One region of the Nanhaiella sioensis genome, then DNA from elsewhere that is predicted to be linked to it. Evidence: a T-box and tRNA genes for the amino acid it is inferred to sense, from the RefSeq annotation. Region 1 holds a T-box; the other regions hold tRNA genes.
What was found. The T-box of region 1 lies ahead of V1503_RS15020 (valine--tRNA ligase). A T-box ahead of a tRNA ligase gene usually reads a tRNA of that ligase, here a tRNA-Val.

Region 1 (9,838 bases):
TAATCATTGACTTTTCGACTTGAATTATAGAGTTGAATCATAGTTACGATACATATAAATGGTAAGCCTGTATAAATTAATGCATGGATACCTAGTTGTTCATATAATAAAAATAAAATAAGTCCAAAAGGGATAAGAATACAAGTGGTTATAACTTCCCATAGCATGTCTCGACTTAACAGTGACTTTTTCATTTTTCTTTTGAATTTTACATAATCAATTATTGCTAAAAACAGTTGGTTTGAAATAAAAATAGTTACCAAATAACCTATTATTGGTATGGCTGACTGAGTTAAATTGACTATTTCAGCACCATGAGCGCCTCCTAGGCTATAATATACTAGGCCTCCTATGATAGAAATTGATACGAACATGATTGAATTTAATGGGTAACGATATAATTCGCTCTTGCTAATACGTAACCTTAATAGAAGTACGACGATAGAAAGCTGCATTAATACCATCTCAACAAATAACCCAAACGATAAAAACACAGCTAATAACACAGCTTGGCCAAAAAATATCGGCGTTTCATTAACAATAATAGGAAAAAAGCAAACAATAATCATTAATATTAAAAATAAAAGAATATCCTGAGCATTCTCATATAATAAAGGACTCGTATTTGAAAATACTAAGTATAAAACTAAAGGTGTATATATAGCCCAATATACCCATAATATGTTTTTAGATTTCAAATATCGTCCTCCTCTACCACATATTTCATATTTAATCATTTATCGTCTATATTTTACCAAATTTTCAGACAAAAGTCATATGTAATATGAAAATACTACGACAAACATCCTAATATATGTAATCGTACTTCTGATATAAAATATAGTGAACCTGTGATAATAAGAACGTCATCTTTAGGGATGGAGTTAAGCTTTTCATTTATAACTACTTTCCAATCTTCCTCGTAATCCTTATTACTTCTACTACATTGATCATACAATTCTCTTGCTGATAAAGACCTAGGAAAATCGAATGAAGTACATGTAAGTCGTTCAGCAATATCAGCTAAAGGGTTAAGCATATCTCCAATGTGTTTATCTGCTAATGCAGAAAATATGATATGTATCTTCTTATCGTTAAAGTGATCGTTAAGCGTTTTACATAAGGCTTGAACTCCCTCTGGGTTATGTGCACCATCAATGATAACCATCGGTTCTGCCATTAGCGTTTCAAAACGACCAGCCCAAAATGCGGCCTTTATTCCATCGCGAATATGGACTTCTTCTATGGTCATTGAAAAATGTGTTTTCAAATATACGGCTGCCATAATTGCTAGAGCCGCATTTTTCACTTGATGAGCACCTTTCATCTTAGAGTTGAGATCATTTATTGTTAAAAAAGGAGTCTTAATTGAGAATGATTCACCGCTTTTTGTTGATTGATAATTAGCAATAGTAAAATCGAGGTTATATTGATATACTTGAGAATTTGTAGACTGTGCTTTTGCTAAAATGACTTGTAAGGCTTCTTCCTGTTCAACCGAAGTAATCACTGGTGAGTCTGGCTTTATAATTCCACTTTTTTCATATGCAATTTCTTCAACTGTCTCGCCAAGAATAGCAGTATGATCAAACCCGATGTTCGTAATAATGGAAAATAATGGGTCAATAACATTCGTAGAATCTAACCTACCTCCTAGGCCTGTTTCAAAGATTACGAGGTCAACTTGCTTTGTTTTTGCAAAATAAACTAATGCCATCGCAGTGATTACTTCAAATTCGGTAGGCGAACCTAACTCAGTATGTTCTAACTGTTCTGCTAACGGTTTAATCTCATTAACTAAACTTACGATTTCCTCATCATGAATTGGAACACCATTGATGCTAATACGTTCATTAAATTGTTCAATGTAAGGTGATGTAAAAGTACCTATGTTGTAGCCTGCCTCTTGTAAAATTGTTCGCAAATAACATACCGTCGAACCTTTACCATTTGTCCCAGCAACATGAATTGTTTTAATATGTTGTTCAGGATGAGCCAAACGCTCCATCATCCACTCCATTCTTTTTAGTCCTGGCTTCATACCTAAACGAAGTCGTGAATGAATCCAATCTATAGCTTCCTTATATGTAACTACCATAAAAACTCCTCCTTAGTAACAATTAACGTGAAGCTCTTGCCCCTCTAATATTCCCTGCCAATCTAAAGCTCTGTGTCATCTATTAAAAGCTTATTTTAATGCCGAAATCATATCTAGGACTAAAGGATCTAGATTATAGAAAAGTGCAGCTCTTTGACTATCTGTCGCAAACACTGCAGCTTTGTTATATTCAAAAAACACGAACCCTCTCAGGTTCGTGTTATATTTTAGTCTATCCATCATTCATTTGTCTACAAATGAATTTAGAATAATTTTTTAGAAAATGCTCCTCATTCATCATGCCTTTCAAATGAATCCGCTCTTTATTAATGTATTATCCTTTCAGTTCCGCGATACGAGCACGAACTGTTTCACGTTTTTCAACATAATCCTGTTCCTTTGCACGTTCTTCAGCAATTACTTTTTCTGGAGCTTTGTTGACGAAACCTTCATTACTTAATTTCTTTTGTACACGGTCTACTTCTTTATTCAGCTTTTCCAATTCTTTTTGCAGACGTTGTACTTCTTCTTCAATATTAATTAAGCCTTCAAGTGGTAGAATTAATTCTGCACCCGTTACTACCGCTGTCATAGACTTTGCAGGTGGTTGTAATCCTACACCGATCATTAATTCACTTGGATTACAGAATCTATCGATATATGAACGATTGTCTTCTAGACGAGTAGCTACATTCTCATCTTTTGCATTAATGTGGAGCTTAATCTTCTTACTCATTGGTGTATTCACTTCAGCTCGAACATTGCGGACTGATCGAATAATATCAACGAGTAAGTGCATATCATTTGCAGCTTGTTCGTTTGAAAGTTCTGAACGAACCTGCGGCCACTTAGCAACTGTTATTGAGTTACCTTCATGAGGTAGATTTTGCCAAATTTCCTCGGTAATAAAAGGCATAAACGGATGTAATAAGCGTAGAGTATTATCTAACACATATGCCAATACACTTCGTGTCGATTTCTTTGCCTTGACATCATCCCCATATAATGGGAGCTTAGCCATTTCTATATACCAATCACAGAAATCATCCCAAATGAAGTTGTATAACACACGACCAACTTCACCAAATTCATATTTATCTGCTAAAGTAGTAACCTTTTCAATTGTCTCATTAAGTCTTGTTAATATCCATTGATCTGCTACTGACTTCTCTCCTGTTAAGTCTATTTCTTCATACTTAAGGCCATCTAAATTCATTATTACGAATCGCGATGCATTCCATATTTTATTAGCAAAGTTCCAAGTAGCTTCAACCTTCTCCGTGCTATAACGTAAATCTTGACCTGGAGAGCTACCTGTTGCCAGGAAGTAACGTAAGGAATCAGCACCATATTGGTCGATGACATCCATTGGATCTACACCATTTCCTAAAGATTTACTCATTTTTCTTCCATCCGAAGCACGTACAAGTCCATGTATTAATACATCATCAAAAGGACGTTTCTCAGTAAACTCGAGAGCTTGGAATATCATTCTTGACACCCAGAAGAAAATAATATCATAACCAGTAACGAGAACATTCGATGGATAATAACGATTGTAATCCAATGAAGATTCATCAGGCCATCCCATCGTTGAAAATGGCCAAAGCGCTGAACTGAACCAAGTATCTAATACATCAGTGTCTTGTTCCCAATTTTCAACGTCAGCTGGTGGTTCATGATCTACATACACTTCACCTGTCTCCTTATGGTACCAAGCAGGAATACGATGTCCCCACCACAATTGACGAGAAATACACCAATCACGAATATTTTCCATCCAACGTAAATACGTTTTTTCAAAGCGATCAGGAACAAAATTCACCTTATCACCTGTTTGCTGTAACTTGATCGCTTCATCAGCTAATGGCTGCATTTTTACAAACCATTGTGTTGACAAATATGGCTCAACTACAGCTCCACTTCGTTCACTATGACCTACTGAATGCATATGCTCCTCAATCTTAAAGAGTACTCCTTGCTCTTCTAAATCTTTCACAATTTGCTTACGACATTCAAAGCGATCCATCCCTTGGTATTTACCAGCATTGTTATTCATCGTTCCGTCTTCATTCATAACAAGAACTCTTTCAAGATTATGACGGTTACCAATTTCGAAGTCATTTGGATCATGGGCTGGAGTAATTTTTACTGCTCCAGATCCGAACTCCATATCAACATAGTCGTCACCTACGATCTTTAGCTCTCTTCCGATTATTGGTAGTTTAGCTGTTTTTCCAATCAAATGCTTATAGCGCTCATCCTTTGGATGAACTGCAATAGCAGTATCTCCAAGCATCGTCTCAGGTCGTGTTGTAGCAATTTCGATATGCCCTGAACCGTCCGTTAGTGGATAACGCATATGATAAAATGCACCTTGCACATCTTTATGAATCACTTCAATGTCTGACAGGGCTGTCTTCGTTTGTGGGTCCCAGTTAATGATATACTCTCCACGGTAAATAAGATCTTTTTTGTACAATGTTACGAAAACTTCACGAACAGCTTTAGAAAGCCCTTCATCAAGTGTAAAACGCTCGCGTGAATAATCTAGACCCAAGCCAAGCTTTGACCACTGCTGACGAATATGACTAGCGTACTCCTCTTTCCACTTCCACGTTTCCTCAACAAATTTTTCTCTTCCTAAATCATATCTAGATGTTCCTTGTTCACGTAGCTTTGCTTCGACCTTTGCTTGAGTAGCAATACCAGCGTGATCCATTCCAGGTAACCAAAGAACATCCAACCCTTGCATGCGTTTCATACGCGTCAATATATCTTGTAATGTTGTATCCCAAGCATGACCTAAATGTAGCTTGCCTGTTACATTTGGTGGGGGTATTACAATTGTATAAGGTTCTTTTTCACTATCTCCAGTTGCCTCAAAATATTTTCCTTCAAGCCAAAACTTATATCGATTTTTTTCAACTTTATTTGGATCGTATTTTGTCGATAGCATTTGTTCATTTGTTTCCATGTTAGTTCCTCCTGACTAATAACTTAAGAAAATTAAAATAGCAACGTTCGAAAAACGCCAATCAATTGCGAAAAGCAAAACCTAACTAAAAAATAAAAACTCCTCCATCCAAAAAAGGACGAAAGGAGTTTATTTTCCGCGGTTCCACCTTAATTCTTAAACTACATTATTACACAATGAAGTTTAAGCGCTTAAACAAATAACGGTTGCATCCGGCTTCTTCTAATTGACACATCGATCTTTCAAAGAAGCAGCTTAAGGGTGACTTTCGAATAATAGCGATCCTAAGAAATTTCTCAGCTATAAATTTCTCTCTCTGAAGGAGCTACCTATTGTACTCTTCCCTGTCTACGCATTTAGATATTGTTCAATGAACATGAACGCATCTCTTATATGTTTGTCAATAGTATCATATTTATATTCTATATACTACCGAAAAATTGTTTTTGTCGTCAATCATCTTAACCAATTTTTTTTAAAGTTATTCATTAGTTAGCAAATTAGATGGGTGAATGCACTATTTCATTGATGGTGGCATACTTTAATATATGTTTATTTACGAGTATTTATTGTAAAGGCTGTTTTCAGTTGAGGTGATCATGGACTTAAATTATACTACTGATTACTCCAAGTGTTTTCTCCTCTTTAAACCGCTACAATTCCTTAAAGCCTCATCTATACGAAAGGCTCTTTTCATAAACTTTGTTGAAATTTCCGAAATACTCTTGTGATTTACAATACTAATATGTCCATTAAATCCTAGTTGTTTGCATAGTTATATGTTATCACGAAAAACAACTAAAAATTCGAAAACAGCCATAAGAAAAGTGTAGCTGTGAAAATCACTAGCTTATTTAAATGTAAGGAGGCTAACGATGAGACGGAAATACACACCTTTTTCACTTCCACCATGGGCGCGTCAGCTTCGCGATATTTGTGGACAAATGATCATTCCTATTGCGGTCTTTCAATTACTTCGTACCATCTTTTTTCCAACTACGTTTGATGTGTTTATACTTGCTTTGTTAGTCGTTATTGCAGTAGCATTTGAATTCAATTGGATATAAGAAATCCCATATACAACATATGATATGTTATATATGGGATTCTTTTTATTCGTCACTAGTCATTTTTTCTCCGTCAATTAACTGCATAATAACAAACTCAATGTTTTTCATTTGCCAATATGCCCGTAGTAATTGTTCAGTACTCTGAAGCTCATTGTTATTTGTTGAACTTGCTAAATGTTTTCGAACAATATTATATAATTGTTCAGGATATGAACCGTAACTGTATAGCAAAAAACGTTCTTCTTCCTTTAATGAGTTAAATTGTTGATAATGCTGAATCCACTCGACACATTCATGGTTATTCACTGGGTACGTTTTTAATGTACGGTGTATTAATGTAACTAAATCATATACAGGAGAAGCGACAGATGACCTTTCAAAGTTAATAAAATAACCTTTCCCTTTATCGTTGCTTACGACGTGTTCAGGTGAAACATTCCCGTGTACGATTGAAACTCGAGAATGCTTTTTTTGTTCGGTCCTTTCAAACCATTGATCTAGATTTCGTTCAGCAAAATGAATAGCTTGCATGATTTCGTGAAAATACGTAACAAACTGCAATTCAAATGGTGACATATACCATTTACTTTCACACACTTCCATATACCTTTCCAAAAAGACCCTTTGAGTTCTCCATGATGCTTTTATATCATTATATGATTTTGCTATTTGATTATTCGTATACACTATGTCCTTCGATGTCATATAATGAAGTCTCGCTAATTCTCGCATCATTTGCTGAAAGAAACCTTGACGATTTTCATGTTGAAACCATGGCATTAAATAAAAACAATTATTGTCGAAGTGTACAAGAAAGTTTCCATTGTTAGTTCGATAAATAGGAATAATATTCGTAAATCCACGTTCGAATAAAGATTGCATTGTCTTAATAAATGAACCGTCTTTATATTTACCATCCAATCTCTTCAATGCGAACGTTCCTGACTTGGAATGTACTTTGACAAGCTTCTTTCCAATCTGCTCAACCTGATCGGGTATTATTCCATATTTAGCTATGATAGGACTATGATAATTTAATACTGTTGCTGTTTTATCATGACCCTCATTTTTCGTAGTCATGTTAATTACTAAACTTTGCTATCGATGTAGATAGGTATATATAATATTTGACCTTCATAAATGTCATGTTCTTGTTCGAGATGATTTACTCGTAAAAGCTGTTGAACAGATACATCATATCTTTCTGATATGGATTGTACGGAATCACCTTGTTGAACAAAACACATTTTCACTTGTGAAAAATCGCTTTCATGCTCCTCTTTGCCAAATATCTTGGTTAAATATAGTGCATTCTCATCACGTTTTGCTTCAGATTCGTCCCCTATCATCGCTTCTTCTCTGACCTTTATTTCCTTTGTTTGAACCTCATTACGTTCTTCACTGTGCCTTTCAAAGTTCAATACTAAATCAGTTTCTTCTCTACCTTTTAATTCAACCTGAGGACTATATACATCTACATTTGGTACATTACTTTCAGCACTTTCTGCTGAATCTAAAACATCTTCTTCTACTTGTTTTCTGACTTCAACTTCGAATGGATCATACAAGTCTTCTTCAATTCCAACATGCACCACATCTTCTCCATCTTTTACATTTCCCATTGAATCGACATCATTTACTTCTACTCGTTCGGTCCCTTCCTTTCCCTCTTCATGCTCAATGATTTCCTCATAATACTCACCTTCTCTTATAACCTCAGATTGGTGATGATCATATATTCCACTTATAGAAAGATCTGCAAACACTTCTAAACACCTTGTTTGAGGAATTTCATAGTCAAATGAATTGATTGAAATATACACGTCATCCATACGATCAATTCGAGTCTTCGGAATTGTTATATCAACAGGAAAAACATGCTTTAGCTCACTTACACCATCTTCTCGTGTAATAATAGTATTAACAACCCTTCCAGGAAACTCTCTGACGTCTTCATGTACAGCATTTTCATCTATTCTGTATTCACCTGATAGCTGAAGCGAACCACGAATTGTAATATATTGATCATGCTCTTCAATCATAATATCAGGATCTAAAGAAATTGATAAAAGTTCAGAGACTTCCTGTCCCTTTTGAAACCATACCGACTCTTCAATTGAAAATCGCAGCGACGATTGCTCTTCTTGTGTCACCTTACTCCTCCTTTCAAACAAGTACCATTTTTACTATGACATTACAGATTTATGAATGAAATTGATCATTTATGTATAAAACGTTGATAAAACATGAAAAAGGTGTAGATAAAGTTGATGGTACACTTTATCTACACCTTCTTTTTCTATGTTCATTTACTTAAGATTTAAGCTTTGAAAAAGCTTTTTCCGCACTGTGAATTGTATGTTGAATATCTTCATGTGAATGAGCTGTTGATAAAAATAGTCCTTCAAACTGAGATGGTGGCAAAAAGACACCTTGTTCAGACATAGCTTGATAAAATGTTGCAAAATAAGCTAAATTAGATTTTTTTGCCATTTCATAATTTGTTACTTCTTCATCTGTAAAGAAGAAGCCGATCATTGAACCAGCACGATTGATTGTATGTGGAATTTCATATTTACGTGCTGCTGCTGAAAGACCTTCCTCTAAAAGATCTGCTTTTTGTTCAAATTGTGCATACGATTCTGGTGTTAATTGGATCAATGTTTCATAACCAGCTGTCATTGCAAGTGGGTTACCGGACAGTGTACCAGCTTGATAAATCGGTCCACTCGGAGCGATTTGGTTCATTATTTCCGCTTTTCCACCGTATGCACCTACTGGAAGGCCACCGCCAATAACTTTTCCTAGGCATGTAATATCTGGGATAACACCAAAATACCCTTGTGCACAATGATACGCAACTCTAAATCCTGACATAACTTCATCAAAGATTAATAATGAACCATACTCTTCAGTAATTTCCCTTAATCCTTCTAGAAAGCCCTCCTGAGGTGGTACAACCCCCATATTACCAGCAACAGGTTCAACGATAACGCCAGCAATATCATCACCAAATTGCTCAAAAGCATATTTGACACTATTAAGATCGTTATAAGGAACTGTAATAGTATTTTTTGCAATACCCTCTGGCACACCAGGACTGTCAGGTAAGCCGAGTGTTGCAACTCCTGATCCAGCCTTAATTAATAATGAATCTCCGTGTCCATGATAACAACCTTCAAACTTCATTATTTTATTGCGAGAAGTATAACCTCGGGCTAAACGAAGAGCACTCATTGTTGCCTCTGTACCTGAGCTAACCATTCTAATTACTTCAATGGATGGTACGCGATCAATAACAAGCTGGGCAAGATCATTTTCAATTAATGAAGGTGCTCCAAAGCTTGTGCCATCTTCAGTTACTTTTTTAATTGCTTCTACGACTCTTTCATTTGCATGTCCATGAATAAGTGGTCCCCATGACAAAACATAATCTATATATTCATTTCCGTCGATATCGTATATTTTTGATCCTTTCCCCTTTTTCATAAAGATCGGGTTCATATCAACAGATTTAAATGCACGAACAGGACTATTCACTCCACCTGGCATAAGTTGTTGTGCTTTTTCAAACGCTTCAATTGACTTTTGATAGCTTCGCATAATTAGACACCTTCCTATAAATAATCAAGGGTGTTACTCAGGGGTAATAAAGTATCTACATTCCCTGACATATAAGTGTTTCTCAACATG
Region 2 (9,838 bases), 1.4 Mb from region 1:
TTAAGTGTTGGTAAATTAACGTTGAAGGATATTGTTGAAGCCCTTAAACGTCCAGAAAGAGATCCTAGAGATGATTTGCCAACGCCATTATTAAAGAAAGACGTATTGCAACTAGAAGATTTAGAAAAAGGTATGGAATTGCAAGGGACAATACGTAATGTAGTAGACTTTGGCGCATTTGTTGATATTGGAGTTAAGCAAGATGGCCTAGTTCATATTTCAAAGCTAAGTAATCGGTTTGTTAAGCATCCGCTGGATGTTGTGGCTGTTGGTGATGTTGTAACAGTTTGGGTTGATGATGTTGATGAGAAAAAAGGAAGAGTTTCCTTAACGATGTTAGGTGCAAATCAATAAATGTATAAAACACTGCTATTTAATTAGTAGTGTTTTTTCTGTAAAAAAACCAGCATTGGTTAAGAAGCCTAATTTGATAGGAGTTTTTTTCATAATAAGCCTTTTGTATTTGGTTTTTAAACCAAGTTGGCATAACTATACCCTCCTTTATTTGATGTTTTCTCCTTATATTAAATGGCAGTTTTCGTATTGATTGTTACTTTTCGTTACTTCGACTTGAGTAACAAAAGTTTATGATATGATTTTTATAGTCTTTAGACGAACGAAAATTATGTTCGTGTTTAGTCTATATTACAAAAAACAACAAGCAAATCGTTTGGATTGTAGATGAAACGAATTTGTATGTGTAGTATTTACTTTATGCAATAATAGCTCGTTAGGTTTCATTTTCTAAGTAATTGGATTGCTGAGAATAAGGAGGACTTGTAATGGATGATCGTCAACTTCAGGAATTAGTAGAAGAAGTATCCCAGTTATCATTTGGTAAACCATTTAGACATAAGGCCGCATTTAATAATAGGCTACGAACTACTGGCGGGAGGTATTTGCTAAAATCCCATAACATTGAATTGAATGTAAAGTATTATCAAGAACATGGGATAAGTGATTTGATCGATGTAATTAAACATGAACTATGCCATTATCATCTTCATATTGAAGGTAAGGGGTATAAGCATAGAGATAGAGATTTCAAACAGCTTCTTACATTAGTTAACGCTCCGAGGTTCTGTAAACCTATTCAGGCTACTACAAAGAATAAGAAATATGAATATAAATATGAATGCATAAAGTGTAAAAAACAATATATGCGAAAAAAAAGAATGGATACGAATAAATATGTTTGTGGTCAATGTAAAGGGAGAATCAGATTGCTTGACTTAAAATAGAAATCGTGATAAATTATAAAAGCGTCGCTGATGCAAGATAATAGATAATAACCTATCATAGTCTTGACAACGATTGTATAGCTGAATATAATATGAAGAGTTGACATTTATTCCACAGTAGCTCAGTGGTAGAGCTATCGGCTGTTAACCGATCGGTCGCAGGTTCGAATCCTGCCTGTGGAGCCAAAGGAGAAGTACTCAAGTGGCTGAAGAGGCGCCCCTGCTAAGGGTGTAGGTCGCGTAAGCGGCGCGAGGGTTCAAATCCCTCCTTCTCCGCCAGTGACCAGATGTGTTTAGGCCCGTTGGTCAAGTGGTTAAGACACCGCCCTTTCACGGCGGTAACACGGGTTCGAATCCCGTACGGGTCATATATTATTTATGGGATGTGAGTACGTTTAATATGCTAAACGCGTATTAAATACTCGCCTCCCATTTCTTAACTCACGATGAGTGAAGTTCCACCATCAGATGGAGGATTAGCTCAGCTGGGAGAGCACTTGCCTTACAAGCAAGGGGTCGGCGGTTCGATCCCGTCATCCTCCACCATTTTTATAAATTATTAGGTCCCGTGGTGTAGCGGTTAACATGCCTGCCTGTCACGCAGGAGATCGCGGGTTCGATTCCCGTCGGGACCGCCAGCTATATACTGTTTTACGTATGTAATATTAAGAATTAAGCATACTATTTATGGAGAACTTGGTTACAAAGTTCCATAAAAATTCACCTAATTATTATTGGGCTATAGCCAAGCGGTAAGGCAACGGACTTTGACTCCGTCATGCGCTGGTTCGAATCCAGCTAGCCCAGCCATTTTTATTTCTTATATTATGAGCTATTAGCTCAGTTGGTAGAGCACGATCGAGTAATCATCGGAGCAATACCACAGCGCACAAATCGATATACATCATGAGTAAACATGTAGAGGTTTGGGTGTCTTGTTTCAATTGAAAAATCTTTTAGTTTTACTTTTTATGTTTTTGAGCCATTAGCTCAGTTGGTAGAGCATCTGACTTTTAATCAGAGGGTCGGAGGTTCGAGTCCTCCATGGCTCACCATTTATACGCGGGTGTGGCGGAATTGGCAGACGCGCTAGACTTAGGATCTAGTGTCCTTGTGACGTGGGGGTTCAAGTCCCTTCACCCGCACCAATCATTATTTTTTTTATGCGGTCGTGGCGGAATGGCAGACGCGCTAGGTTGAGGGCCTAGTGGGGGAGACCCCGTGGAGGTTCGAGTCCTCTCGACCGCACCAAAAAAACACTTGCAATCATATTTGAATGATGTTATTATATAAAAGTTGCTGATTTAATTAGCGCCCGTAGCTCAATTGGATAGAGCGTCTGACTACGGATCAGAAGGTTATGGGTTCGACTCCTTTCGGGCGCGCCAGTTAATTTCAATCGAAATTTGACTCCAATCCCATGATACGGGAAGTAGCTCAGCTTGGTAGAGCACATGGTTTGGGACCATGGGGTCGCAGGTTCAAATCCTGTCTTCCCGACCATTTTAAAATAATATATACGCGGGTGTAGTTTAGTGGTAAAACCTCAGCCTTCCAAGCTGATGTCGTGAGTTCGATTCTCATCACCCGCTCCAAAAAAAACAAAAAAGATATTGACATCAATAAGAACGAGATGTTATATTAGTTAAGTCGCCTCTGAGCGATAACAACAAAAAATGTTCTTTGAAAACTAAACAAAGCAAAAGCGTCAACGTTAATTTTTTGAACAAATGAGCAATCAAACTTTATTGGAGAGTTTGATCCTGGCTCAGGACGAACGCTGGCGGCGTGCCTAATACATGCAAGTCGAGCGAACCAAAGGGAGCTTGCTCCCGGAGGTTAGCGGCGGACGGGTGAGTAACACGTGGGCAACCTACCTGTAAGATTGGGATAACTTCGGGAAACCGGAGCTAATACCGAATAACAATAAGAACCACATGGTTCTTATTTGAAAGATGGCTTCGGCTATCACTTACGGATGGGCCCGCGGCGCATTAGCTAGTTGGTGAGGTAACGGCTCACCAAGGCGACGATGCGTAGCCGACCTGAGAGGGTGATCGGCCACACTGGGACTGAGACACGGCCCAGACTCCTACGGGAGGCAGCAGTAGGGAATCTTCCGCAATGGACGAAAGTCTGACGGAGCAACGCCGCGTGAGTGAAGAAGGTTTTCGGATCGTAAAACTCTGTTGTTAGGGAAGAACAAGTATCGTTCGAATAGGGCGGTACCTTGACGGTACCTAACCAGAAAGCCACGGCTAACTACGTGCCAGCAGCCGCGGTAATACGTAGGTGGCAAGCGTTGTCCGGAATTATTGGGCGTAAAGCGCGCGCAGGCGGTTCCTTAAGTCTGATGTGAAAGCCCACGGCTCAACCGTGGAGGGTCATTGGAAACTGGGGAACTTGAGTGCAGAAGAGGAGAGTGGAATTCCACGTGTAGCGGTGAAATGCGTAGAGATGTGGAGGAACACCAGTGGCGAAGGCGACTCTCTGGTCTGTAACTGACGCTGAGGTGCGAAAGCGTGGGGAGCGAACAGGATTAGATACCCTGGTAGTCCACGCCGTAAACGATGAGTGCTAAGTGTTAGAGGGTTTCCGCCCTTTAGTGCTGCAGCTAACGCATTAAGCACTCCGCCTGGGGAGTACGACCGCAAGGTTGAAACTCAAAGGAATTGACGGGGGCCCGCACAAGCGGTGGAGCATGTGGTTTAATTCGAAGCAACGCGAAGAACCTTACCAGGTCTTGACATCCTCTGCCAACCCTAGAGATAGGGCGTTCCCCTTCGGGGGACAGAGTGACAGGTGGTGCATGGTTGTCGTCAGCTCGTGTCGTGAGATGTTGGGTTAAGTCCCGCAACGAGCGCAACCCTTGATCTTAGTTGCCAGCATTAAGTTGGGCACTCTAAGGTGACTGCCGGTGACAAACCGGAGGAAGGTGGGGATGACGTCAAATCATCATGCCCCTTATGACCTGGGCTACACACGTGCTACAATGGATGGTACAAAGGGCAGCAAAACCGCGAGGTTAAGCGAATCCCATAAAACCATTCTCAGTTCGGATTGCAGGCTGCAACTCGCCTGCATGAAGCCGGAATCGCTAGTAATCGCGGATCAGCATGCCGCGGTGAATACGTTCCCGGGCCTTGTACACACCGCCCGTCACACCACGAGAGTTTGTAACACCCGAAGTCGGTGGGGTAACCGTAAGGAGCCAGCCGCCTAAGGTGGGACAGATGATTGGGGTGAAGTCGTAACAAGGTAGCCGTATCGGAAGGTGCGGCTGGATCACCTCCTTTCTAAGGAAATATGTGAAGCTAGACTTCATATAAAAAGACGCTTTTGTTTTTGTTTAGTTTTGAGAGAACATTCTCTCAAAATGAAGAAGGTAAACAACAAGCTGACGAAGAAATTCGATGGCTATTTTTTACCGATGTTCCTTGAAAACTAGATAATAACGACACATTCATTGAAGAAAGTGAAAATCTTTTTTCATTATTTGATGACGGTTTGACCGTTGGTCAAATAAAAAAAGCAAATTAGCAACGAGAAGGTCGAGGAAGCAAAGTTCTGGAGCAGCGGAGTGTATCTTGCATACATGAGCAGTGGAAGAACGAAGCTGACGATGAGATTCGAAGTTGATCATTTGTTTAAGGTTAAGTTAGAAAGGGCGCACGGTGAATGCCTTGGCACTAGGAGCCGATGAAGGACGGGACTAACACCGAAATGCTTCGGGGAGCTGTAAGTAAGCATCGATCCGGAGATTTCCGAATGGGGAAACCCACTGTTCGTAATGGAGCAGTATCAATATCTGAATACATAGGGTATTGAAGGCAGACCCGGGGAACTGAAACATCTAAGTACCCGGAGGAAGAGAAAGCAAAAGCGATTTCCTGAGTAGCGGCGAGCGAAACGGAATAAGCCCAAACCAAGAGGCTTGCCTCTTGGGGTTGTAGGACACTCTATACGGAGTTACAAAGGAACGGAGTAGACGAAGCGATCTGGAAAGGTCCGTCGAAGAAGGTAACAACCCTGTAGTTGAAACTTCGTTCCCTCCAGAGTGGATCCTGAGTACGGCGGGACACGTGAAATCCCGTCGGAAGCTGGGAGGACCATCTCCCAAGGCTAAATACTCCCTAGTGACCGATAGTGAACCAGTACCGTGAGGGAAAGGTGAAAAGCACCCCGGAAGGGGAGTGAAAGAGATCCTGAAACCGTGTGCCTACAAGTAGTCAGAGCCCGTTAATGGGTGATGGCGTGCCTTTTGTAGAATGAACCGGCGAGTTACGATCCCGTGCAAGGTTAAGTTGAAGAGACGGAGCCGCAGCGAAAGCGAGTCTGAATAGGGCGAAATAGTACGTGGTCGTAGACCCGAAACCAAGTGATCTACCCATGTCCAGGGTGAAGTTCAGGTAACACTGAATGGAGGCCCGAACCCACGCACGTTGAAAAGTGCGGGGATGAGGTGTGGGTAGGGGTGAAATGCCAATCGAACTTGGAGATAGCTGGTTCTCTCCGAAATAGCTTTAGGGCTAGCCTCAAGTGAAGAGTCTTGGAGGTAGAGCACTGATTGGACTAGGGGCCCCCAACGGGTTACCGAATTCAGTCAAACTCCGAATGCCAAAGACTTATACTTGGGAGTCAGACTGCGAGTGATAAGATCCGTAGTCGAAAGGGAAACAGCCCAGACCACCAGCTAAGGTCCCAAAGTATACGTTAAGTGGAAAAGGATGTGGAGTTGCATAGACAACCAGGATGTTGGCTTAGAAGCAGCCACCATTTAAAGAGTGCGTAATAGCTCACTGGTCGAGTGACTCTGCGCCGAAAATGTACCGGGGCTAAACGTATCACCGAAGCTGTGGACTGTCCTTACGGACAGTGGTAGGAGAGCGTTCTAAGTGCAGCGAAGCTAGACCGAGAGGACTGGTGGAGCGCTTAGAAGTGAGAATGCCGGTATGAGTAGCGAAAGAGGGGTGAGAATCCCCTCCACCGAATGCCTAAGGTTTCCTGAGGAAGGCTCGTCCGCTCAGGGTAAGTCGGGACCTAAGCCGAGGCCGAAAGGCGTAGGCGATGGACAACAGGTTGAGATTCCTGTACCACCTCCTCACCATTTGAGCAATGGGGGGACGCAGAAGGATAGGGTAAGCGCACTGTTGGATATGTGCGTCCAAGCAGTTAGGCTGACAAGTAGGTAAATCCGCTTGTCATAAAGGCTGAGCTGTGATGGCGAGGGAAATATAGTACCGAAGTTCCTGATTCCACACTGCCAAGAAAAGCCTCTAGCGAGGTGAGAGGTGCCCGTACCGCAAACCGACACAGGTAGGCGAGGAGAGAATCCTAAGGTGAGCGAGAGAACTCTCGTTAAGGAACTCGGCAAAATGACCCCGTAACTTCGGGAGAAGGGGTGCTTTTTAGGGTGAATAGCCCTGAGAAGCCGCAGTGAAAAGGCCCAGGCGACTGTTTAGCAAAAACACAGGTCTCTGCGAAGCCGCAAGGCGAAGTATAGGGGCTGACACCTGCCCGGTGCTGGAAGGTTAAGAGGAGGGGTTATCCGTAAGGAGAAGCTCTGAATCGAAGCCCCAGTAAACGGCGGCCGTAACTATAACGGTCCTAAGGTAGCGAAATTCCTTGTCGGGTAAGTTCCGACCCGCACGAAAGGTGTAACGATCTGGGCACTGTCTCAACGAGAGACTCGGTGAAATTATAGTACCTGTGAAGATGCAGGTTACCCGCGACAGGACGGAAAGACCCCGTGGAGCTTTACTGTAGCCTGATATTGAATTTTGGTACAGCTTGTACAGGATAGGTAGGAGCCGTAGAAACCGGAGCGCTAGCTTCGGTGGAGGCGTCGGTGGGATACTACCCTGGCTGTATTGAAATTCTAACCTACGGAGCTAATCGCTTCGGGAGACAGTGTCAGGTGGGCAGTTTGACTGGGGCGGTCGCCTCCTAAAAAGTAACGGAGGCGCCCAAAGGTTCCCTCAGAATGGTTGGAAATCATTCGAAGAGTGCAAAGGCATAAGGGAGCTTGACTGCGAGACCTACAAGTCGAGCAGGGACGAAAGTCGGGCTTAGTGATCCGGTGGTTCCGCATGGAAGGGCCATCGCTCAACGGATAAAAGCTACCCCGGGGATAACAGGCTTATCTCCCCCAAGAGTCCACATCGACGGGGAGGTTTGGCACCTCGATGTCGGCTCATCGCATCCTGGGGCTGTAGTCGGTCCCAAGGGTTGGGCTGTTCGCCCATTAAAGCGGTACGCGAGCTGGGTTCAGAACGTCGTGAGACAGTTCGGTCCCTATCCGTCGTGGGCGTAGGAAATTTGAGAGGAGCTGTCCTTAGTACGAGAGGACCGGGATGGACACACCGCTGGTGTACCAGTTGTCCTGCCAAGGGCATAGCTGGGTAGCTATGTGTGGAAGGGATAAGTGCTGAAAGCATCTAAGCATGAAGCCCCCCTCAAGATGAGATTTCCCATAGCGTAAGCTAGTAAGATCCCTCGAAGATGACGAGGTTGATAGGTCTGAGGTGGAAGCGTGGTGACACGTGGAGCTGACAGATACTAATAGATCGAGGACTTAACCAAGTTAGAAATGCAGAGCAAGCTTTGTTCAATGAATGTCTATTATCTAGTTTTGAAGGAATATTAACTTATTCCTATATATTATGTCTGGTGGCGATGGCGAAGAGGTCACACCCGTTCCCATACCGAACACGGAAGTTAAGCTCTTCAGCGCCGATGGTAGTTGGGGGTTTCCCCCTGTGAGAGTAGGACGTTGCCAGGCTTAATTATATTCTTATTATCGCGGGGTGGAGCAGTCTGGTAGCTCGTCGGGCTCATAACCCGAAGGTCGCAGGTTCAAATCCTGTCCCCGCAACCAAAGAAAATATATGGTCCCGTGGTGTAGCGGTTAACATGCCTGCCTGTCACGCAGGAGATCGCGGGTTCGATTCCCGTCGGGACCGCCATATATAAATAACTCAAACGAAACTAGATGTTTCGTTTTTTTGTATTGGTAAACTTGACATTAAATGTGTAGTTCATCTTTAAATATTACATATAAGTATGAAATCCTATAAAACCCCAACTAGCTGTTCTAATTTAGTAATAAAAAAGAAATAATGATTATAAAGAAATATTGTTGTCTTTTCATGTTAAGAAATAAATAAGTATTGACAAGTATTGACTAGAGTTCGTGATATTTTAACAAATAGAGGCTTACGAACAAATATCTAAGTTAACAAATTTATTAAATTAAATTTATTATATAAACATGATGGAGTGGTATTTTATGAGTGTAATTGATGAATTTTCATTAATAAACAAAATTAAACCACAGGTTGTAAACCAATCATCTTTAATAATGGGTATTGGTGATGATGCAGCATTAGTATCACCTCAGGATAAGTTTGATCAAATAATATGTATTGATACGATGGTAGAAGAAGTCCATTTTAAGCGAAGTACCATGAAGCCCTATCATATTGGCTTTAAAGCTTTAGCAGCTAATATAAGTGACGTGGCAGCAATGGGGGGGATCCCTCTCTATTATTTAATATCCATCGCTATACCTAAGCATTGGACTGAAGAAGATATTCTTGTCATTTATGCAGGAATGAACGATTTAGCTAGAAATTATGATATGGATATGATTGGTGGAGATACTGTATCTACAAATGGTCCACTAGTTATATCGGTAACTGTCATTGGTGAAGTTGAAAAAGGAAAAAAACTTTTTAGAAGTAATGCCAAGGATGGTGATATCGTGTTTGTTACAGGAACGTTAGGTGATTCTTCTGCAGGGTTACAGTTGTTATTAGCTAAGGGGATAAAATATTCTTATCAATTAACTGAAAAAAATTTAGTAAACAAACATCAAATGCCTTATCCTCGAGTGGAGATTGGCCGTTTGTTGACATGTTATAATAGGGTAGCGTTAAATGATATTAGTGATGGGTTGGCTAGTGAAGCAAATGAAATTGCCGAAGCTAGTAATGTTTCAATATATCTTGAAGAAGGTCAAATTCCTTTCAGTAAACAAATATATGATGTTTGTAGTAACGAAGCTATAATAAAAGCTCTGTATGGAGGAGAGGATTACGAACTCATAGGTACATTGCCGCAGAGTGACTGGAACCATTTTGAGAAAGAATGTCTTAAACATAATTATAAGGTAACAGCCATTGGGCAAGTGAAATCTGGACCTTCAGAAGTATTACTACAAACAAATGATGGGAAAGTTAAAACGATAGAAAAAAAGGGATATAACCATTTTAACAATTGATAGGTGAAGAAGATGAAAACTTATGAAATTATAACTGATTCTGCTGAACAAACAATGAAAATTGCATACAAGCTAGCTAATCATTTGCACCAGGGTGATGTGATTGTACTAGAAGGTGATTTAGGTGCTGGCAAAACAACATTTACTAAAGGTTTGGCGAAAGGACTAGGGATTACAAGAAATGTAAATAGTCCTACTTTCACAATCATTAAGGAGTATCAAGGTAAAGTACCTCTTTATCATATGGACGTATATCGACTAGAAAATGGGTCTGAAGATCTTGGATTTCAAGAATATTTCGAAGGAAATGGAATCA
Region 3 (9,838 bases), 280 kb from region 1:
GGTGAAATGCCAATCGAACTTGGAGATAGCTGGTTCTCTCCGAAATAGCTTTAGGGCTAGCCTCAAGTGAAGAGTCTTGGAGGTAGAGCACTGATTGGACTAGGGGCCCCCAACGGGTTACCGAATTCAGTCAAACTCCGAATGCCAAAGACTTATACTTGGGAGTCAGACTGCGAGTGATAAGATCCGTAGTCGAAAGGGAAACAGCCCAGACCACCAGCTAAGGTCCCAAAGTATACGTTAAGTGGAAAAGGATGTGGAGTTGCATAGACAACCAGGATGTTGGCTTAGAAGCAGCCACCATTTAAAGAGTGCGTAATAGCTCACTGGTCGAGTGACTCTGCGCCGAAAATGTACCGGGGCTAAACGTATCACCGAAGCTGTGGACTGTCCTTACGGACAGTGGTAGGAGAGCGTTCTAAGTGCAGCGAAGCTAGACCGAGAGGACTGGTGGAGCGCTTAGAAGTGAGAATGCCGGTATGAGTAGCGAAAGAGGGGTGAGAATCCCCTCCACCGAATGCCTAAGGTTTCCTGAGGAAGGCTCGTCCGCTCAGGGTAAGTCGGGACCTAAGCCGAGGCCGAAAGGCGTAGGCGATGGACAACAGGTTGAGATTCCTGTACCACCTCCTCACCATTTGAGCAATGGGGGGACGCAGAAGGATAGGGTAAGCGCACTGTTGGATATGTGCGTCCAAGCAGTTAGGCTGACAAGTAGGTAAATCCGCTTGTCATAAAGGCTGAGCTGTGATGGCGAGGGAAATATAGTACCGAAGTTCCTGATTCCACACTGCCAAGAAAAGCCTCTAGCGAGGTGAGAGGTGCCCGTACCGCAAACCGACACAGGTAGGCGAGGAGAGAATCCTAAGGTGAGCGAGAGAACTCTCGTTAAGGAACTCGGCAAAATGACCCCGTAACTTCGGGAGAAGGGGTGCTTTTTAGGGTGAATAGCCCTGAGAAGCCGCAGTGAAAAGGCCCAGGCGACTGTTTAGCAAAAACACAGGTCTCTGCGAAGCCGCAAGGCGAAGTATAGGGGCTGACACCTGCCCGGTGCTGGAAGGTTAAGAGGAGGGGTTATCCGTAAGGAGAAGCTCTGAATCGAAGCCCCAGTAAACGGCGGCCGTAACTATAACGGTCCTAAGGTAGCGAAATTCCTTGTCGGGTAAGTTCCGACCCGCACGAAAGGTGTAACGATCTGGGCACTGTCTCAACGAGAGACTCGGTGAAATTATAGTACCTGTGAAGATGCAGGTTACCCGCGACAGGACGGAAAGACCCCGTGGAGCTTTACTGTAGCCTGATATTGAATTTTGGTACAGCTTGTACAGGATAGGTAGGAGCCGTAGAAACCGGAGCGCTAGCTTCGGTGGAGGCGTCGGTGGGATACTACCCTGGCTGTATTGAAATTCTAACCTACGGAGCTAATCGCTTCGGGAGACAGTGTCAGGTGGGCAGTTTGACTGGGGCGGTCGCCTCCTAAAAAGTAACGGAGGCGCCCAAAGGTTCCCTCAGAATGGTTGGAAATCATTCGAAGAGTGCAAAGGCATAAGGGAGCTTGACTGCGAGACCTACAAGTCGAGCAGGGACGAAAGTCGGGCTTAGTGATCCGGTGGTTCCGCATGGAAGGGCCATCGCTCAACGGATAAAAGCTACCCCGGGGATAACAGGCTTATCTCCCCCAAGAGTCCACATCGACGGGGAGGTTTGGCACCTCGATGTCGGCTCATCGCATCCTGGGGCTGTAGTCGGTCCCAAGGGTTGGGCTGTTCGCCCATTAAAGCGGTACGCGAGCTGGGTTCAGAACGTCGTGAGACAGTTCGGTCCCTATCCGTCGTGGGCGTAGGAAATTTGAGAGGAGCTGTCCTTAGTACGAGAGGACCGGGATGGACACACCGCTGGTGTACCAGTTGTCCTGCCAAGGGCATAGCTGGGTAGCTATGTGTGGAAGGGATAAGTGCTGAAAGCATCTAAGCATGAAGCCCCCCTCAAGATGAGATTTCCCATAGCGTAAGCTAGTAAGATCCCTCGAAGATGACGAGGTTGATAGGTCTGAGGTGGAAGCGTGGTGACACGTGGAGCTGACAGATACTAATAGATCGAGGACTTAACCAAGTTAGAAATGCAGAGCAAGCTTTGTTCAATGAATGTCTATTATCTAGTTTTGAGGGAATAAAAACTTTAAAAAAAGTTAAATTTTCTCTTGATAAATCTCGATAAATTAGTATAATAAGATTTGTCGCTAATAAAATAAGCCTGGTGATGATGGCGAAGAGGTCACACCCGTTCCCATACCGAACACGGAAGTTAAGCTCTTCAGCGCCGATGGTAGTTGGGGGTTTCCCCCTGTGAGAGTAGGACATTGCCAGACTTAAATATAGGACATGTTATGATGTTTCTATATCGGAGGATTAGCTCAGCTGGGAGAGCACTTGCCTTACAAGCAAGGGGTCGGCGGTTCGATCCCGTCATCCTCCACCATTAAATATTAAGCCGGTGTAGCTCAACTGGTAGAGCAACTGACTTGTAATCAGTAGGTTGGGGGTTCAAGTCCTCTCGCCGGCACCATTTGTTTATGAGCCATTAGCTCAGTTGGTAGAGCACGATCGAATTATCGTCGTAGCTTAACCACAGCGCACAAATCGATAAGCTTCATGAGTATTCATGTAGAGATTTGGGTGTCTCGTTATAAGTAAATAATATATATTTAAACTTTTTAGTTTATGAGCCATTAGCTCAGTTGGTAGAGCATCTGACTTTTAATCAGAGGGTCAGAGGTTCGAGTCCTCTATGGCTCACCATTTTACGCGGGTGTGGCGGAATTGGCAGACGCGCTAGACTTAGGATCTAGTGTCCTTGTGACGTGGGGGTTCAAGTCCCTTCACCCGCATTACTTTAATAAGATTAGCGGAAGTAGTTCAGTGGTAGAACACCACCTTGCCAAGGTGGGGGTCGCGGGTTCGAATCCCGTCTTCCGCTCCAATGCTGCCGGGGTGGTGGAATTGGCAGACACACAGGACTTAAAATCCTGCGGTAGGTGACTACCGTGCCGGTTCAAGTCCGGCCCTCGGCACCATTTACACTAAGATGCGCCCGTAGCTCAATTGGATAGAGCGTCTGACTACGGATCAGAAGGTTATGGGTTCGACTCCTTTCGGGCGCGCCATCTAGTGAATAACGGGAAGTAGCTCAGCTTGGTAGAGCACATGGTTTGGGACCATGGGGTCGCAGGTTCGAATCCTGTCTTCCCGACCACTTATAATAATTAAGGGGCCTTAGCTCAGCTGGGAGAGCGCCTGCCTTGCACGCAGGAGGTCAGCGGTTCGATCCCGCTAGGCTCCACCAATAAAATATCATTTATATAAATTAACTTGGCGGTGTAGCTCAGCTGGCTAGAGCGTACGGTTCATACCCGTGAGGTCGGGGGTTCGATCCCCTCCGCCGCTACCAAGTAAACAAGGACCTTTAGCTCAGCTGGTTAGAGCAGACGGCTCATAACCGTCCGGTCGTAGGTTCGAGTCCTACAAGGTCCACCATATAATGTTGGAGGAATACCCAAGTCCGGCTGAAGGGATCGGTCTTGAAAACCGACAGGGGTGTCAAAGCCCGCGGGGGTTCGAATCCCTCTTCCTCCGCCATTTTTATTTTCTTAATAACAACAGCGTACCGATGTTAAACATTAAGAAGAGGCACTTAGAAGTCAAGATGGTTACGTGAGAAATGTGTATTGAGAAAATATAAATTTACTATTATCGCGGGGTGGAGCAGTCTGGTAGCTCGTCGGGCTCATAACCCGAAGGTCGCAGGTTCAAATCCTGTCCCCGCAACCAATGAATAAATGTGGTCCCGTGGTGTAGCGGTTAACATGCCTGCCTGTCACGCAGGAGATCGCGGGTTCGATTCCCGTCGGGACCGCCATTATTAAAAAAATGGCTCGGTAGCTCAGTCGGTAGAGCAGAACGTAAACATCTTGAGATACTTCAATGTAGTTCTGAGAGGAGCAATGTCTTGCAAAGAGATGTGACGAGCAAAGTGTTATATCTATTTAGAAAGTTTAATTTTATTATTGTTTGGCTCGGTAGCTCAGTCGGTAGAGCAAAGGACTGAAAATCCTTGTGTCGGCGGTTCGATTCCGTCCCGAGCCACCATTTATGGGTTAAGAGTATATTATCTCTATCCGTCAATCTTCAGTTAGTAAATACACATATATATTATGGCGGTTGTGGCGAAGTGGTTAACGCATCGGATTGTGGCTCCGACATTCGTGGGTTCGATTCCCATCAGTCGCCCCATTTAAAAATTATATACCTAAAAAAAATTGCGGGTGTAGTTTAGTGGTAAAACCTCAGCCTTCCAAGCTGATGTCGTGAGTTCGATTCTCATCACCCGCTCCATTTCAAATAATGGGCCTATAGCTCAGCTGGTTAGAGCGCACGCCTGATAAGCGTGAGGTCGATGGTTCGAGTCCATTTAGGCCCACCATTATTCCACAGTAGCTCAGTGGTAGAGCTATCGGCTGTTAACCGATCGGTCGCAGGTTCGAATCCTGCCTGTGGAGCCATTGGAGAAGTACTCAAGTGGCTGAAGAGGCGCCCCTGCTAAGGGTGTAGGTCGCGTAAGCGGCGCGAGGGTTCAAATCCCTCCTTCTCCGCCAGTTTTATATATATTATGGCCCGTTGGTCAAGTGGTTAAGACACCGCCCTTTCACGGCGGTAACACGGGTTCGAATCCCGTACGGGTCATCCATTTAGACATTGCACATTGTGCAGTGTCTTTTTTGTGTTGTGTTTGGCATGACAAAAATAAAATATGAAGGGCGGATTGATTGGTTTGCTTAGGAAGTTTTACTTTGTCATTTTTTTTACTCCTCTTCACAGTAGTTCCCTTTTGTTCATTCCATAAGGTAGATTCATACTGTTTATTCGAAGTGCTTAATTTACGGAATCATAGTGTTTGAACTATATGAATGGTTAGGACGAAAGTAACTCCGAAACGAATAGATAATTTGATTGCTTTTACAACGTGAGCATTCTCAGTGTAATTATTAACCCTCAAATATAAATAATATTGTAAAGTTATTCTTCATATGAAAATGTAATTGCGTTTTTAAAAATATACCGAATAAATTAAATATCCTTTTATTTTAAATGAACATTCTAATTGTATGCGCTTACATTATTCGTTTTTTAACTATGATATGAGCTTTTATGACATATTATGTAGAATGATGTAGTAAAAATACGAATCATTTTAAAAGGAATTATTATTTTATTCGTGAATAATTAATATTAATGAAAACTATATTTTGAAAAGAGGGGAAATACATTGACAGTAAGCGCGCCTCCAACAGATTTTGATTTGCATTTATTTCATGAGGGCTCTTTATTCCAAAGTCATATGCTATTCGGTGCACATATTTGTCAAAAGGGTGACGTCATTGAGGGAACACGATTTTGTGTTTGGGCTCCACATGCTCAGAGCGTAAGTGTAGTAGGGACTTTTAATGATTGGAATGGAAAAAACTTTGAGCTTGAGAAAATAAATGATGAGGGAGTATGGCATCTTTTTATGCCTGTTAATTTAGCGGGTGAGATTTACAAGTATGAAATTGTCACACCGTCTAATCAAAAAATACTAAAATCAGATCCCTATGCATTTTACTCTGAAGAACGGCCTCAAACAGGGTCAATTGTTTATAATATGAGTTCCTATAAGTGGAGAGATAAAAAATGGCAAAATCGAAAACAAAAGAACGTACAATCTAAACCTGTTTTTATTTATGAGTTACATTTTGGGTCTTGGAAAACAAAAGCTGATGGGAGCCATTATTCATATAGTGAATTAGCGGAGTTGTTAATTCCGTATGTTGTAGAAAATGGCTATACACACATAGAACTATTACCACTTATTGAACATCCATTGGACATTTCTTGGGGTTATCAAGGGGTAGGTTATTTTTCAGCTACGAGTAGATATGGATCTCCACATGAGTTAATGAAGTTTATAGATCTATGCCATCAACAAGGAATTGGCGTTATTTTAGATTGGGTTCCAGGTCATTTCTGCAAGGATAATCATGGGCTATATATGTTTGATGGCCAGCCTACATATGAATATGAAAATTCACAAGATCGAGAAAATCCAGTTTGGGGAACTGCTAACTTTGATCTAGGCAAGCCTGAAGTTCAAAGCTTTCTAATTTCGAATGCACTTTTTTGGATTGAGCATTTTCATATTGATGGCTTTAGAGTTGATGCTGTAGCTAATATGATTTATTGGCCTAGTACAGATGGACATCAACATCTTAATAAAGGAGCCATATCATTTTTACAAAAAATTAATGAAGTTATTTCCTTTTATGCACCTGAAACGTTAGTGATTGCGGAGGATTCGACTGACTTCCCTCAAGTAACAGGAAATGTATCAGCAGGAGGTTTAGGATTTAGTTACAAATGGAATATGGGTTGGATGAATGATATCTTGACTTACATGAAGGCTGAGTTCAGTGACCGTCAATATTTACATGACAAAGTAACTTTCTCACTTCTATATGCATTTTCAGAGAAATTTGTATTACCACTATCGCATGACGAGGTTGTTCATGGTAAGAAATCACTGTTAAATAAAATGCCTGGTGACTATTGGCAGAAATTTGCCCAGCTTCGCCTTTTATACGGCTATTTAATAGCACATCCTGGTAAGAAATTGTTATTTATGGGTGGAGAATTTGGACAATTTGATGAATGGAAAGATCAAGAACAATTAGATTGGAACTTGCAAGATTTTGTCATGCATCAAAAACTTCATGCATATGTTAAAGAGTTACTTAAAATTTATAAAAGAAATAAAGCTTTATATGAAATGGATGATACTCATGACGGTTTCGAATGGATTGATGTAAACAATCATGAGCAATCAATATTTTCATTTATTAGAAAAGGAAAAAATGAACAGGACTTTTTAATTATCGTATGTAATTTCACTGCTACAGTTTACCATGATTATATAGTTGGTGTTCCGAGCAAAGGTGAGTATCGGGAAATTCTAAATAGTGACGAATTGGATTTTGGAGGTGCTGGAAATAGAAATAGCAAAAAAATAATTAGTAACAAAGGCACATATCATGGGAAGCCATATCACTTAGCAGTTACAATTCCTCCATTAGGGATATCGATTATACGTCCTATTAAAAAAAGAAAGGAGAAGAAGAAAACTGATGGGCAAAAAAAAATGCATAGCAATGATCTTAGCAGGAGGAAAAGGTAGCCGACTACGGTCATTAACAAAAGAGATAGCAAAACCAGCAGTGCCATTCGGAGGTAAATATCGAATTATTGACTTTGCGTTAAGTAATTGTACAAATTCAGGAATTGATACTGTTGGAATTCTTACTCAATATCAGCCATTAGAATTACATGATTATATTGGTATAGGCAGTGCTTGGGATCTTGATCGAAAAAATGGTGGCGTAACACTATTACCTCCGTACATTGCGGAAGCAGGAATGAAATGGTATACGGGGACAGCCTCAGCAATATATCAAAATATTAATTACATTAAACAGTATAACCCTGAATATGTACTGATTTTGTCTGGAGATCATATTTATAAAATGGATTATGCGTATATGCTTGATTACCACATTCAAAAACAGGCAGACGTATCTATTTCTGTCATCGAAGTTCCGTGGGAAGAAACGAGTCGCTTTGGCATTATGAATACCGACGAAACCATGAATATTACTGATTTTGAAGAGAAACCAACGAATCCTAAAAATAACCTTGCTTCAATGGGAATTTATATTTTTAAGACATCTATTTTACTTGATGTATTAGAAAGAGATGAACTTAACCCTGAATCAACGCATGATTTTGGCAAAGATATTATTCCTTTATTACTCGGTGAACAAAAAAAATTAGTCGCTTATCCTTTTCAAGGGTATTGGAAAGATGTGGGTACTGTTAATAGTTTATGGGAAGCCAATATGGATTTATTACACAATGATACAGATTTAAATATATATGATCATTCATGGAGAATTTACTCAGTTAATCCTAATCATCCTCCACAATATATAGCCCCAACTGGAGACATAAGAGAGTCCATTGTATGTGAAGGGTGTATCGTAGAAGGAGAGATTGATCAATCTGTTCTCTTCCAAGGTGTACATATTATGGAGGGAGCAGTTGTGAAAAATGCTGTAATTATGCCTGGAGCAACTATTGGGAAAAATGCTTATATAGATAACGCCATTATTTCTTCAGGAGTTAATATATGTGATGACATGATTATACGTAAAAAGGACGAAAGTGATGAAATCATTTTGGTTAGTGAGGAATAATTTGCATTATAAGAACATATGAAAATTATATTACTTATTTCACATATGTTTGTTCATAAATGAACAAGGAAAGGATGGCGAATAAATGAATCAAACGATGCTTGGGATCATTGATGCAACACAAAGCTTTGACTCTATACAACAACTAACTATCAATCGCTCAGTAGCAGCAATCCCATTTGCTGGGAGATATAGATTAATTGATTTTGTACTTTCCAATATGGTGAACTCTGGAATTACTAGTGTCGCTATTTTTCCGAAAGATCAATATCGTTCACTTATGGATCATATTGAATATGGCAAGCAGTGGGATTTAAATCGTAAAAGGGATGGATTATTCTTTTTTCCTTCTGCGGTTGATTCACAGAGTGAGGAATTCAATGTTTTCCGGCAGTATAAGAACAACATCGATTATTTTCTTCGTAGCAAACAGCAATATGTATTAATCTCAAATTGTTATACAGTATGCAATATTGACTATCAAGCTATTTTGCAACAACATATAGAGTCACATTGTGATATTACTGAAATTGCACATAACGGCAAACCTATGGGTATGTACATCTTTAATTTTTCTCTATTGTTTGACTTAATCACTAACTATGAAAAATTTGGATATACGACAATTCAAGACGTGGTATTAGATCCTTCACATCATTTACAAATATGTAGATACGAATATGAGGGATATGTTGCAAAAATAAACACTATAAAAGAATACTATACACAGAGTCTAGAACTATTAAAACCTCAAGTGTGGAAAGAACTTTTTAACCAAATTAATCCAATTTATACTAAAGTGAAAGATGAACCTCCTACAAAATATATGAATGGCTCGAGGATAAAAAATTCATTTATTGCAAATGGATGTAAAATCGAAGGTGAAGTTGAAAATAGCATCATCTTTCGCTCAGTAAACATAAGTAAAGGGACAGTAGTAAAAGACAGTATTATTATGCAAAAGAGTCAAATAGGTGAAAATTGTGTATTAAACGGTGTCATTTTAGATAAAGATGTTAAAGTAGAAAATAATGTCATACTTACAGGTGATTACACAACACCATATATAGTTCCAAAGGGGACAATTCAAGGAGCGTTGATGAATACATGAAAGTTTTATTTGCTGTTTCAGAATGTGTACCATTTGCAAAAACAGGCGGACTAGGTGATGTAGCAGGAGCGTTACCGAAAGAGCTTAAACAACTCGGTACAGATATTAGAGTGATGCTACCAAAATACGGAACGATTCCTATCCAGTATAGAAAAAAAATGAAAAAAGAAGCGAATATAACTGTTCAAGTCGGTTGGAGACAGCAGTATTGTGGAATTGAGTCATTAGAACAAGATGGAGTCACATTTTATTTTATAGATAATGAATATTATTTCAAACGTGATTTTATCTTATATGGACATTATGATGATGGTGAACGCTTTTCATTTTTTTGCCAGGCGGTTTTAGCATCGTTGCCAATTTTAGATTTTAAGCCAGACGTCATACATGCT

Region 2: it has a tRNA-Val gene. The T-box ahead of V1503_RS15020 (valine--tRNA ligase) is inferred to sense a tRNA for this amino acid. The anticodon was not compared.
Region 3: it has a tRNA-Val gene. The T-box ahead of V1503_RS15020 (valine--tRNA ligase) is inferred to sense a tRNA for this amino acid. The anticodon was not compared.

What each region holds. Positions count from the first base shown of each region.
Region 1 covers NZ_JBKAEG010000001.1:3,243,617-3,253,454, reverse strand. Annotated here, with positions in the region: gene V1503_RS15035 (sensor domain-containing diguanylate cyclase) at 1-698, opposite strand, end outside; gene V1503_RS15030 (bifunctional folylpolyglutamate synthase/dihydrofolate synthase) at 794-2,098, opposite strand; gene V1503_RS15025 (hypothetical protein) at 2,189-2,341, opposite strand; gene V1503_RS15020 (valine--tRNA ligase) at 2,433-5,057, opposite strand; T-box leader at 5,187-5,435, opposite strand; gene V1503_RS15015 (YszA family small membrane protein) at 5,951-6,142, shown strand; gene ysxE (spore coat protein YsxE) at 6,188-7,225, opposite strand; gene spoVID (stage VI sporulation protein D) at 7,234-8,298, opposite strand; gene hemL (glutamate-1-semialdehyde 2,1-aminomutase) at 8,459-9,748, opposite strand.
Region 2 covers NZ_JBKAEG010000001.1:1,819,251-1,829,088, reverse strand. Annotated here, with positions in the region: gene V1503_RS08460 (Tex family protein) at 1-354, shown strand, start outside; gene cmpA (cortex morphogenetic protein CmpA) at 374-487, opposite strand; gene V1503_RS08450 (SprT family protein) at 783-1,241, shown strand; tRNA gene V1503_RS08445 (tRNA-Asn) at 1,353-1,427, shown strand; tRNA gene V1503_RS08440 (tRNA-Ser) at 1,430-1,520, shown strand; tRNA gene V1503_RS08435 (tRNA-Glu) at 1,538-1,609, shown strand; tRNA gene V1503_RS08430 (tRNA-Val) at 1,712-1,787, shown strand; tRNA gene V1503_RS08425 (tRNA-Asp) at 1,804-1,879, shown strand; tRNA gene V1503_RS08420 (tRNA-Gln) at 1,977-2,051, shown strand; tRNA gene V1503_RS08415 (tRNA-Lys) at 2,221-2,296, shown strand; tRNA gene V1503_RS08410 (tRNA-Leu) at 2,304-2,389, shown strand; tRNA gene V1503_RS08405 (tRNA-Leu) at 2,407-2,492, shown strand; tRNA gene V1503_RS08400 (tRNA-Arg) at 2,553-2,629, shown strand; tRNA gene V1503_RS08395 (tRNA-Pro) at 2,668-2,744, shown strand; tRNA gene V1503_RS08390 (tRNA-Gly) at 2,763-2,836, shown strand; rRNA gene V1503_RS08385 (16S ribosomal RNA) at 2,987-4,537, shown strand; rRNA gene V1503_RS08380 (23S ribosomal RNA) at 4,893-7,823, shown strand; rRNA gene rrf (5S ribosomal RNA) at 7,907-8,022, shown strand; tRNA gene V1503_RS08370 (tRNA-Met) at 8,042-8,118, shown strand; tRNA gene V1503_RS08365 (tRNA-Asp) at 8,131-8,206, shown strand; gene thiL (thiamine-phosphate kinase) at 8,530-9,522, shown strand; gene tsaE (tRNA (adenosine(37)-N6)-threonylcarbamoyltransferase complex ATPase subunit type 1 TsaE) at 9,535-9,838, shown strand, end outside.
Region 3 covers NZ_JBKAEG010000001.1:2,962,861-2,972,698, forward strand. Annotated here, with positions in the region: rRNA gene V1503_RS13660 (23S ribosomal RNA) at 1-2,109, shown strand, start outside; rRNA gene rrf (5S ribosomal RNA) at 2,250-2,365, shown strand; tRNA gene V1503_RS13670 (tRNA-Val) at 2,400-2,475, shown strand; tRNA gene V1503_RS13675 (tRNA-Thr) at 2,487-2,562, shown strand; tRNA gene V1503_RS13680 (tRNA-Lys) at 2,720-2,795, shown strand; tRNA gene V1503_RS13685 (tRNA-Leu) at 2,802-2,884, shown strand; tRNA gene V1503_RS13690 (tRNA-Gly) at 2,902-2,976, shown strand; tRNA gene V1503_RS13695 (tRNA-Leu) at 2,982-3,070, shown strand; tRNA gene V1503_RS13700 (tRNA-Arg) at 3,084-3,160, shown strand; tRNA gene V1503_RS13705 (tRNA-Pro) at 3,173-3,249, shown strand; tRNA gene V1503_RS13710 (tRNA-Ala) at 3,264-3,339, shown strand; tRNA gene V1503_RS13715 (tRNA-Met) at 3,368-3,444, shown strand; tRNA gene V1503_RS13720 (tRNA-Ile) at 3,454-3,530, shown strand; tRNA gene V1503_RS13725 (tRNA-Ser) at 3,540-3,632, shown strand; tRNA gene V1503_RS13730 (tRNA-Met) at 3,748-3,824, shown strand; tRNA gene V1503_RS13735 (tRNA-Asp) at 3,837-3,912, shown strand; tRNA gene V1503_RS13740 (tRNA-Phe) at 4,067-4,142, shown strand; tRNA gene V1503_RS13745 (tRNA-His) at 4,211-4,286, shown strand; tRNA gene V1503_RS13750 (tRNA-Gly) at 4,315-4,388, shown strand; tRNA gene V1503_RS13755 (tRNA-Ile) at 4,400-4,476, shown strand; tRNA gene V1503_RS13760 (tRNA-Asn) at 4,481-4,555, shown strand; tRNA gene V1503_RS13765 (tRNA-Ser) at 4,558-4,648, shown strand; tRNA gene V1503_RS13770 (tRNA-Glu) at 4,665-4,736, shown strand; gene glgB (1,4-alpha-glucan branching protein GlgB) at 5,320-7,260, shown strand; gene V1503_RS13780 (glucose-1-phosphate adenylyltransferase) at 7,211-8,335, shown strand; gene V1503_RS13785 (GlgC family sugar phosphate nucleotidyltransferase) at 8,421-9,446, shown strand; gene glgA (glycogen synthase GlgA) at 9,443-9,838, shown strand, end outside.